Regions from separate parts of the Rossellomorea sp. FS2 genome, predicted to be linked through region 3. Evidence: riboswitches for the same ligand, from Rfam matches in the RefSeq annotation. Region 3 holds a riboswitch; each other region holds the start of a gene.
The links. A riboswitch is a leader RNA that binds a small molecule or an ion and turns the genes downstream of it on or off. The one in region 3 is predicted to bind S-adenosylmethionine.

Region 1 (3,277 bases), on a different contig from region 3:
TGCTGTGAATGAATTTGTGTGAATTTTCCATCGTTCTGCTAAACACCTGTGATGATTAGCCGATGAATAATAGTAATGGCACATACAGACGCGGAACAGTTTCAACGGAACATGTCCTGGGTATTGTATGGAAAGATAAGTAGAGAGAGAACAGTCCTTCGACTGCAATACAATCACAAAGGGGCAAGAGAATCGAATGAGCGATGTAACAGGTCAAACCTTCTTACCTGAAGCGGAGTTGAAGTCACTCCTGCAACAAGGGGATGTCGAAGAAGGGAAACAACTGGACGTACTACTGGCCATGGTGGAGCATATCGGGACACCGGATCCCGTACTCCGAGACAAATTGATTTACACCACCTTTTACCGATTGATCATTGAGGAAGACAGACTCCATACCGAAGTCCTGAAGGATCTCCTCGACCTTTCCATGGATCATCTTCTTATGAAGGGGATCGGTGAGGAAGGGACGGATTCCGTCTTCACGCGCGCCTTCACGACCCTCCTCATGGCACTCGTCCTTGGACGGGACAAAGAGGCCGATTTCTTATCAGAGGATAAGATCCAGGAAGCAGCCGATATCACGGTGGAGTACCTGGAGCAGGAACAGGACGTGCGCGGCTTCGTCGAGGAAAAGGGATGGGCACACAGCGTCGCCCACGCAGCCGATATGGTGGATGAGCTCGTGCTGAACCCGAAAGTGGATCAGGATATGTTCCCGGTCCTGCTGAAAGCACTATGGGAAAAGGTGTTGGTGTCACACCATGCCTATATCCATGATGAAGATGAACGGCTCGTCGTCCCGATCCTCCAGATGATCTGGCAGGGGATGGACGAGAGGGAAGTCATAACGCTGGTGGAAAAACTTCCGGAAATGCTTGAGAAGCAGAAAGCCGAACTTGAGGAAGAGGCCTACTGGACCCTGTTTTTCAATGTGAAGACCTTCTCAAAAACCTTCTATATGAAACTGGAAGTCTACCCGACCCTTTCAAAGCTGAGGGATGCGATCGACCGGGTCCTGAAAGAACTCAACTGAATAGTGCAATGCTCTTATGAAGAGAGGCGGAGGGACTGGCCCCATGAAGCCTCGGCAACCGGATCCACGGTGCCAAATCCAGCAGACAGTGCGTCTGAACGATAAGAGGCTGATGAAAGAGGCCTCTTGGAGAGGTCTTTTTTTATGAAGAGAAGGAGGAAGAGCATGACGAGACAAGAGATGTATACAGAACTTGAAGGAAACTTTGAAGAAACACGAAGCTGGAGGAGGCATCTCCACGAAAATCCGGAGCTATCCTTCCAGGAAACCGAAACCGCCCGCTTCATCGAAGGGAAGCTGCGTGAGTTCGGCCTTGAGGTGAAGACCGGTATCGGCGGCAACGGCATCACCGGTACCCTCCGCGGGGCGAAGCCGGGTAAGACGATCGCCTTCCGGGCCGACTTCGATGCCTTGCCGATCACGGATGAAAAAGATGCACCGTACAAATCCAAGAATCCCGGGGTGATGCACGCATGTGGCCATGACGGGCATACGTCCGCCCTGTTGTCTGTTGCCAAGGTGCTGAGTCAATATGGACAAGCCCTCAACGGCACACTCATCTTCCTCTTCCAGCCGGCAGAAGAAACCCCGCCGGGCGGAGCCAAATTCATGGTTGAAGAAGGCGTGCTTGAAGGAGTGGACCACGTATTCGGAGCCCATCTTGCATCGGATTTGCCACTCGGGTCTTACGGCGTCGGAGAAGGCTTCCGCATGGCAGCCGTCGATAAGTTCGCCATTCACATCAATGGCCTCGGAGGTCACGGCGCAAGGCCGCACACGACGATCGATCCACTCGTGATCGGCACGACCGTCGTCAACGCCCTCCAGCAGATCGTGAGCAGGAAGGTCGATCCCCTGAAATCCGCCGTCGTCACCATCGGCATCTTCAAAGCCGGCACCGCCTTCAACGTCATCCCCGACAACGTCACCATCGAAGGCACAGTGCGTACGTTCGAAGGCGAAGTGCGCGACCAGGTCCAGGAAGAGATCCATTCGATTGTCGCCGGCATCACATCCGGATTCAAGGCGACGCACAGCATCGACTATCTGCGTGGCTACCCGGCCCTCTATAACCATCCGGAGGAAACGGAAATTGCCCGTCGCCTCTTCGCTGATCTTGGACCTGTGGCCGAGTCAGAGCCGACCATGGGCGCTGAAGACTTCGCCTATTACCTTCAGGAAAAGCCTGGTACCTTCTTCCGAGTCGGATCCCGGACGGATGACCTGGCAACCCAGTACTCCCATCACCACCCGCGCTTCGACATCGACGAACGCGCACTCGTTCACACGGGCAAAGCCTTCATCAAACTGGCCGAGCACTACGTTTTTTAACTTAACAGTAGAATAGGAGATACATAGATGACAACCTACAAAATCACGATGATGGACGCCTACGCCATCGAATCGCTCCGCGAAAAAGGCATCACCAACGAGGTACTGCTTGCGGCCGCAGCAAGTGGAGATACAACGCGACTGTTGGAAGCCGATCCAGAAGGGAACTTCGATGCTTTGCTTAAACTCGCCGAGGATCGGGACGCGCTGGAAAGCATCCTGAATGATGGCTACCAGATCAAATTCGTCACCTACAACGGCCTTCGTAACCTTCTTCGCATGAAATTCCGCAAGCCGTTTACCGACTTGGACAACGGGATTGAAGGGCTGCACCTCAGCGTGGAAGAGCTGATTCAGCTGAAGAAGCTGCTCTCAAGCAACTGGGTGCTGAAGGCGGAAGAAGTGGATGATGGGTATGTGGCCAGAGTGACGTATATCGAATAGGTGCATGGTGACGGTTCCGGTGCTTCATTTTTTTATGAAGCGGCCGGGGCTTTTTTTGTTTGGAAGATGGGTGGCGGTTTGTGGTGTGTTGGACAGGGGGCAGGCGCGGGAGTTGGTAATAAACGTCGAGAGTCGGGAGTAACGTTCCAGAGTTGAATGTAAAAAGCTAGAGTTGAAAATAAAAAAATCTGTCCAAAAAAAGTTGGAAGTAAAATCTCGAAAGTTGATAATAAATTTCTTAAAGTTGATAGAAAAAGTTTAAAAGTCGGTAGAAAATGGTGGTGGAATGATATAATTGGATATATAAGGAATTAAAAAATGAAGAAAGTATGCCATTTCATCCTGTTTTCCCGAAAATGTGACCACACAAGACCCGTCCAGAACCAAAACCACCTAACATGAAGGGATTTTGACCATGAAAAAGGTATGAAAGCCATAGTAAAGACGATCCCCCTAGCTATAAAC
Region 2 (3,277 bases), 300 kb from region 3:
TTGAAGATCCTGTATTTCTGTTTCCTTGTGGCCGATTTCGATGAGGGCCAGGTATTGTTCCTGGTCGACCTTTTCTTCATCCGCTCCGTACAGGCAGATAAGGTCGTTGCCGCAGAGGACGAAATCGCCGATCTTGAAGTGCAGGCGGACGATGATCCCGTCCTCCCGGGCTTTCTCGATCATGGAGTGGAAGTCGATGAGCTGTACGTAGCCCGATGCTTTTGCTTTGACATTCAGGCACTTGCTTTCATCCAGTTCGAACCGGGGATGATCATCTTTTGTCCGGTGGCACTCCAGATCTTTTTTGAGTGTTTGATTGATCATGACTTCGGATACCTTCTTCATGTTGTAGGTGATATTATGTACCTGCATCCACGTGGAGGCGTGATTGATGAAGAAGATGAAGGTGATGGCTGCGATGAAAGCGACAATGACGGTCAAGACGGGTGCGGCGGTGAACATTTCTTTCTTTGAACTTCCGATGAAGAGGAAGATGAAGAGTACAAAGACAAAGCTCCCATTGAAGATGCCGAGCGCGTGCTGGGTCTTTTTATCGGAAATGAAGTTCAGCAGCATGCGGGGCGAGAACTGTCCGCTGAACGTCGTAAGGACGACGAGGAGGGAGTTCAGTGTAAAGGCGCTCAGCGTGAGCACCCCGCCGATCAGGGTGCTGACAAGCGTCCTGGTCACCGATGCATCCATGCTGAAGAGCTTGGGAACATACTGGGACAGCTCCACCTTCAGGTCAAGGAACAAGGTGCACGCCACAAGCAGCAGGGACAGGCAGATGTAAAGGAAGGGCATGAACCAGATGGTGAGCTGGATTTCGTGAGCCCGCTGTCTTTTGGACATGAGCAGGTACTTTTGTACGTCGTTTGGAAGGAATTTCTTGAACATGATGTAACCCGATCCTTTCTGAATGATGTTGAGTAGTCATCTGTTTCCCTACATGTCCGGGTTAAAACATCCAATTAGGTATTTAAAATAAATCTTTTTCTCCCTGTATCAAAAGGGGCGAAAAAGGGTCTAATTATCAGAAAAGATAAAAAATCTATTGACGTGAAGACCGGATTCCCTATATAATCCTACTCATACTTATTGACTGAACAATTCAGAAAAACACACACTCTTATCTAGAGCGGCGGAGGGAATAGGCCCGATGAAGCCCGGCAACCTGCAATGATGAAAGGTGCCAATTCCTACAGATCGATGGTGATCTGGAAGATAAGGGGAGGAGCCTGCCTGATAAGCCCTCTTCTTAACCATAAGAAGGGGGCTTTTTTCTATCCCCGGCCATCGTTCAACCAAGTCATTCAACCCTTTAGGAGGAAGAACCATGTCAGAACTGCATGTAGCACTACTCGGATTCGGAACCGTCGGCCAGGGGGTGTACGAAGCCCTGGACACACATCGAGAAAGGATCAAGGAGATCACAGGAAAAGAGGTGCGGATCCGTGCCATCTTGATCAAAGACCCCTCAAAGGAAAGACAGATCGATCCAAGCATCAAGGTTACGACGGACTTTGACGAAATCCTTGAAGAAGAAGGGATCAATGTGGTCTTCGAGGCGATTGTCGGCGAAGAGCCTGGATACACCTATCTCAAGAAGGCCATCGAAAGGGGAATCCATGTAGTGACTGCCAATAAGGCGATGTTTTCCTCCAAGGGTGAGGATCTCTTGAGGCGTGCGCGTGAACGGGGAGTAACAGTCGGATATGAAGCGACTACGGCAGGAGGGCTTCCCATTATCGGGGCCATCAGGCAACTATTGAATGTGAATGAAATCACACATATCCAAGGCATATTGAACGGAACCTCCAATTTCATCCTTTCCCAAATGAGGAAAGAAGGCGTGTCCTTTGAGCGTGCCCTCTCCACTGCACAGGAAAAGGGATACGCAGAGGCAGATCCCACAAGTGATGTGGAAGGGCAGGATGCTTTCTATAAACTGATGATCCTAAGCCGCGCTGCTTTTGGTAGTCAACCTGATTGGGAAGCGGTCCCGAGAAAGGGCATCACGGATCTGACAAGTGATTGGCTGCAGGCTGCCGAATCTTTCTCACTCCGGTTCAAGCATATCGGGTCGATTCAAAGGGAAGGAGAAGACATCTGTGGAGCAGTGGAGCCGGTATTGGTGAAGGAGTCCCATCCTTTCTACGGAGTGGAGGATGTTGAAAACGTCGTGTCTGTAAAAGGGAGCCTGGTCGGAAGGGTGACCCTGTCCGGACCGGGAGCGGGCAAATTACCGACGGGAAGTGCCATGGTGGAGGATTTTCTATCCTTGATCGAAGGGAGATACGCATCATCTGGAGCACATGCCAGGGTAGGAGTCGAAGCCCTAACCGGCCGGGATGGCGAATGGGTGGTGAGGACTCTGGATGAAGCATTACCGGAATGGGTGGCACGATTCGATCTATTGGATCGCATCAAGCTCAACGGCCACCTGTATCTCTTCATCAGAGGAAGTGAAGAAGCGTGGGATGCGGTGAAGCATGCGGATGAAACGCTGCAACCCTATCCTGTGTTGAAAGAACTTCCCCTCGAATCGAGCCTGAGAAGGGAAGCATCGGTGCGTTAACCATTTACTAAATGAAAGAAGGGGACATGGTGGAGATCATCGTACAGAAATTCGGAGGCACTTCAGTGGGATCGGTGGAAAGAATCAAGCGGATGGCCCAACATGTCATCCGTGAGAAGCAAAAGGGAAAAGAGGTGGCGGTCGTCGTGTCCGCCATGGGTGACACGACCGACCATTTGACGAAGCTCGCGAGCGAGATCACGGCCCATCCCCCAAAACGGGAGATGGATCTCCTGTTATCCACAGGTGAACAGATCACCATTGCCCTCTTGACCCTGTCGATTCAAGAGGCAGGATTCAAAGCCGTCTCCCTTACTGGGCGGCAAGCGGGGATCAGAACAGATGGCGTCCATGGGAAGGCCAGGATAAAAGGAATTGACCCATCCCGGGTGAGGGAAGAGCTCCGTAGAGGAAGCATCCCCGTTGTGGCAGGATTTCAGGGAATCACCGATACGGGGGAAATCACGACCCTTGGAAGGGGAGGGTCCGATACAACGGCGACGGCACTTGCTGCAGCACTTGGTGCGGAGCGCTGTGATATCTATACGGATGTAGATGGAATCTATACGACCGATCCCCGGGTTGTTCCCGCTGCGACGAGAATCCCACATCTTACCTACCGTGAGGTTCTCTGTCTCGCCGATTCCGGGGCAGCCGTCATCCATCCGAGGGCCGTCTTTCATTCAAAAAAGAGCAGGA
Region 3 (3,277 bases):
TTCGGTGAAAAGGGCGTTTTCTTGTGATGTAATCGTGATGAGCCCGCCTTCTGCTGAGTGCTCGATGCTATTTTTCAAGATATTGATGATGGCTTCCTTCGTCCAGTTCGCATCGCCTACAAAAGAGGCCGGTTCGCCTTCAAGCTGGAGTGTGACACCCTTGATGTCCATGGGGATGAGAAGAGGGTCGACGGCGTCCTGTATGAGGGTACGTACGTCCACCTTTTCCTTCTTGAAACGTGCCGTTCCCGCATCGATCTTTGAAAGCTTCAAAAGGGAGGAGACGAGCCATTCGATCCGTTCAAGCTGGACCTGGATACGGCGTGTGAATTCCCGGCGCTTTCCTTCATCCAAGCCGGGGTCCCTCAATAGGTCGGACATGACCATCATGGAAGTGAGGGGCGTTTTCAGCTGATGGGAGATATCCGAGATGGCATCGGTCAGTTTAAGCTTGTCTTCCTGGAGGCGTGAGCTGTTTTCTGATAATCGGAGCGTCACCTTGTACATATCGGACTTCAGGATGCTGAGCTCTCCTTCATGGTTGTCACGGACATCCAGGGAGTAGTCTCCATTTGATATCTTTCGAAGGTAGTTCGAAAGCTTCCCGATCTCACGGTAGCGCCATGCAGTGTAAAGCATGAAGCATGCGATGAGCAGGAGGGAGGTGACCGCCGTGATCAGGGGCGCTAATCGACTTATGTAAAACGTGCAAAGGATGCCGATGCCCGCGATGATCACGACCGTCACAAGGAACAGCCGTATTTCTTTATTCCTCATCATCAGCGGTCGCCTGCCTTATAGCCCATTCCGCGGATCGTCTTGATGATGACCGGTTTCTGCGGATCGTCTTCGAGTTTTTCGCGGAGCCGTTTGATGTAGACGGTAAGGGTGTTATCGTTGACGAAATCGCCTGCCACATCCCAGATTTTCTCGAGGAGCTGTGCACGTGTGAGAACCTGATCCTTATGCTGGGCGAAGATGAGAAGAAGACGGTATTCAAGGGCAGTCAGTTGGATTTCTTCGCTGCCCTTATATGCTTTGCCTTCAGCCGGCAGGACCCTGATGTCGCCGAGTGTGAAATGGGCCGGCGTCTGCTTGTCATAGCGTCGGAGGACTGATTTGATCCGCGACAGGAGCTCCCTGACACGGAATGGCTTTGTAATGTAATCATCTGCCCCCATATCGAGCCCCATGACCACATTGACTTCTTCGTCCATGGCCGTCAGGAAGATCACCGGTTTATCGCTCTTTTTTTTCACAAGGGAGCACAGGTCATAGCCGCTGCCGTCGGGAAGGGACAGGTCAAATAGGAACAGATCGATCTCTGTCCAGCGGGTGTTGATCATGTCCTCAGCGGCAGCGACATTATGGCAAACAAATGTGCCGAATTGCTCGTTCTGCAGGGAGTATTCGAGTCCTGCTGCGATCGTCTTATCGTCTTCTACTAATAGAATGTTCATAGTGACCTCCGGATCAATGATGATGTAAGCCTATCATATGGAAAATGAAAGGCTTCGTCAAAGTGGTGGCAGCATGAAGAGGGACCATTCATTGGCGAAAATGAGCAAACATTTTGAAAGGACCAAAAAAATTTTAAGCCTAATCTTAAAGTAAAGGTAGCGCTTACATGGCTTCCGTAGGTAGGGATGGCAGTTGACACCCAACCAAATACCCATTAATATCTCTTTAGATGAAATCTTCTAAAATTATATAGTATTCAAATTATCAAGAGCGACCGAGGGATCAGGCCCTATGACGTCCGGCAACCTCCATATGGAACGGTGCTAATTCCTGCAGGATGTTTTTCATTCTGAGAGATAAGTCGATGATCGATATGCGATGCTTCTTTCAGCTGAAAGAGGCATTTTTTATTGGAAATAAGAGGTGAAGCGCAATGATCGAGATCAACCATCTTGTGAAAGAGTATAAAACGAAAAAACAAACAGTGATCGGCGTCAATGACGTTTCCGTCAAGATTGAAAAGGGTGAAATCTTTGGAATCGTCGGGTATAGCGGAGCAGGGAAAAGCTCCCTCATCCGCTGCTTGAATCTGTTGGAGAGACCTACTTCTGGAGAAGTCATCATTGACGGATTGGACTTTACGAAGCTGTCTCCGCGCGAGCTCAGGTCGGCAAGGCAGAAGACGAGTATGATCTTCCAGCACTTCCACCTGATCAAAGCAAAGACGGTCTACGGCAATCTGGCATTCGCCCTGAAAGCGGCCAAGGTACCAAAGGCCGAGATCCGGCCGCGTGTGGAAGAGCTTCTCGCCATGGTGGGTCTATCGGATAAGGCAGATGCCTATCCCGCTCAGCTGAGCGGAGGCCAGAAGCAGCGCGTCGGCATTGCCCGGGCGCTTGCGAACAATCCATCCGTTCTTCTGTGCGACGAAGCAACATCCGCCCTCGACCCGAATACCACAAGGTCGATCCTGAAATTATTGAAAAAGCTGAACGAAGAGCTCGGACTGACCATCGTCCTCATCACCCATGAGATGGAAGTCGTCAAGGAGATCTGCGATCGCATGGCCGTGATGCAGGATGGACGGATCATTGAAGAAGGTCCCGTATATGACCTCTTTTCGAATCCGAAGGAGCCCCTGACCAGGCAGTTCATCGAGACGATCCTTCAGTTCGATCTGCCGGATCACTTGGCGAAAGCGAGGAAAGGAACCTTGATCAAGATCCAATTCAAAGGCTCCATTGCAGAAGAAAGCGTCGTATCCGATGTCTTCCAGCGGTACCACGTGAAAGGGAATATCCTTCACGGGAAGATCGAATACATCCAGGAAGTGCCACTCGGTATCTTCATCATGGAACTGATCGGAGAACGTGCCGAGATCGATGCCGCGATCGAGTTCATCACCCAGCGCACACAAAGTCTGGAGGTGCTTGAAGATGCTGCCTGAAGCCATCATTGATATCTTGCCGGACCTGAATCAGGCATTTTTAGAAACGTTGTATATGGTGGGAATCTCCCTGTTGATTGCCGTTGTCATCGGACTTCCTCTCGGAGTGCTCCTTTTCACCACGGATAAGGGGCTGTTCCTCGAAAACCGCTTCGTGAAATCAATCGTCGGATTCATTGTGAATATGGTCCGGTCGATCCCGTTCATCATCCTTCTGGTGGCGCTCCTTCCCCTGACGAAGTTCCTCACAGGGGATGTGATCGGACCGACTGCGGCTTCTGTCTCCCTATCCGTCGCTGGGATTCCGTTCTTCGCGCGGATCGTCGAAACCGCCCTGAAGGAAATTGACAAGGGCGTCATCGAAGCGTC

Region 1: it holds a riboswitch for S-adenosylmethionine, as region 3 does, so the genes downstream of both, ACNA6I_RS14800 (M20 metallopeptidase family protein) here and ACNA6I_RS16815 (methionine ABC transporter ATP-binding protein) in region 3, are expected to answer to the same signal.
Region 2: it holds a riboswitch for S-adenosylmethionine, as region 3 does, so the genes downstream of both, ACNA6I_RS18265 (homoserine dehydrogenase) here and ACNA6I_RS16815 (methionine ABC transporter ATP-binding protein) in region 3, are expected to answer to the same signal.

Annotation. Positions count from the first base shown of each region.
Region 1 is NZ_JBLRVS010000004.1:730,942-734,218, reverse strand. Features, by position in the region: gene ACNA6I_RS14810 (DUF523 domain-containing protein) at 1-22, shown strand, start outside; gene ACNA6I_RS14805 (DUF2785 domain-containing protein) at 197-1,036, shown strand; SAM riboswitch class I at 1,048-1,144, shown strand; gene ACNA6I_RS14800 (M20 metallopeptidase family protein) at 1,202-2,368, shown strand; gene ACNA6I_RS14795 (hypothetical protein) at 2,396-2,812, shown strand.
Region 2 is NZ_JBLRVS010000005.1:377,216-380,492, forward strand. Features, by position in the region: gene ACNA6I_RS18260 (DUF2254 domain-containing protein) at 1-897, opposite strand, end outside; SAM riboswitch class I at 1,127-1,231, shown strand; gene ACNA6I_RS18265 (homoserine dehydrogenase) at 1,337-2,578, shown strand; gene ACNA6I_RS18270 (aspartate kinase) at 2,590-3,277, shown strand, end outside.
Region 3 is NZ_JBLRVS010000005.1:74,484-77,760, forward strand. Features, by position in the region: gene ACNA6I_RS16805 (sensor histidine kinase) at 1-780, opposite strand, end outside; gene ACNA6I_RS16810 (response regulator transcription factor) at 780-1,460, opposite strand; SAM riboswitch class I at 1,720-1,824, shown strand; gene ACNA6I_RS16815 (methionine ABC transporter ATP-binding protein) at 1,895-2,908, shown strand; gene ACNA6I_RS16820 (methionine ABC transporter permease) at 2,898-3,277, shown strand, end outside.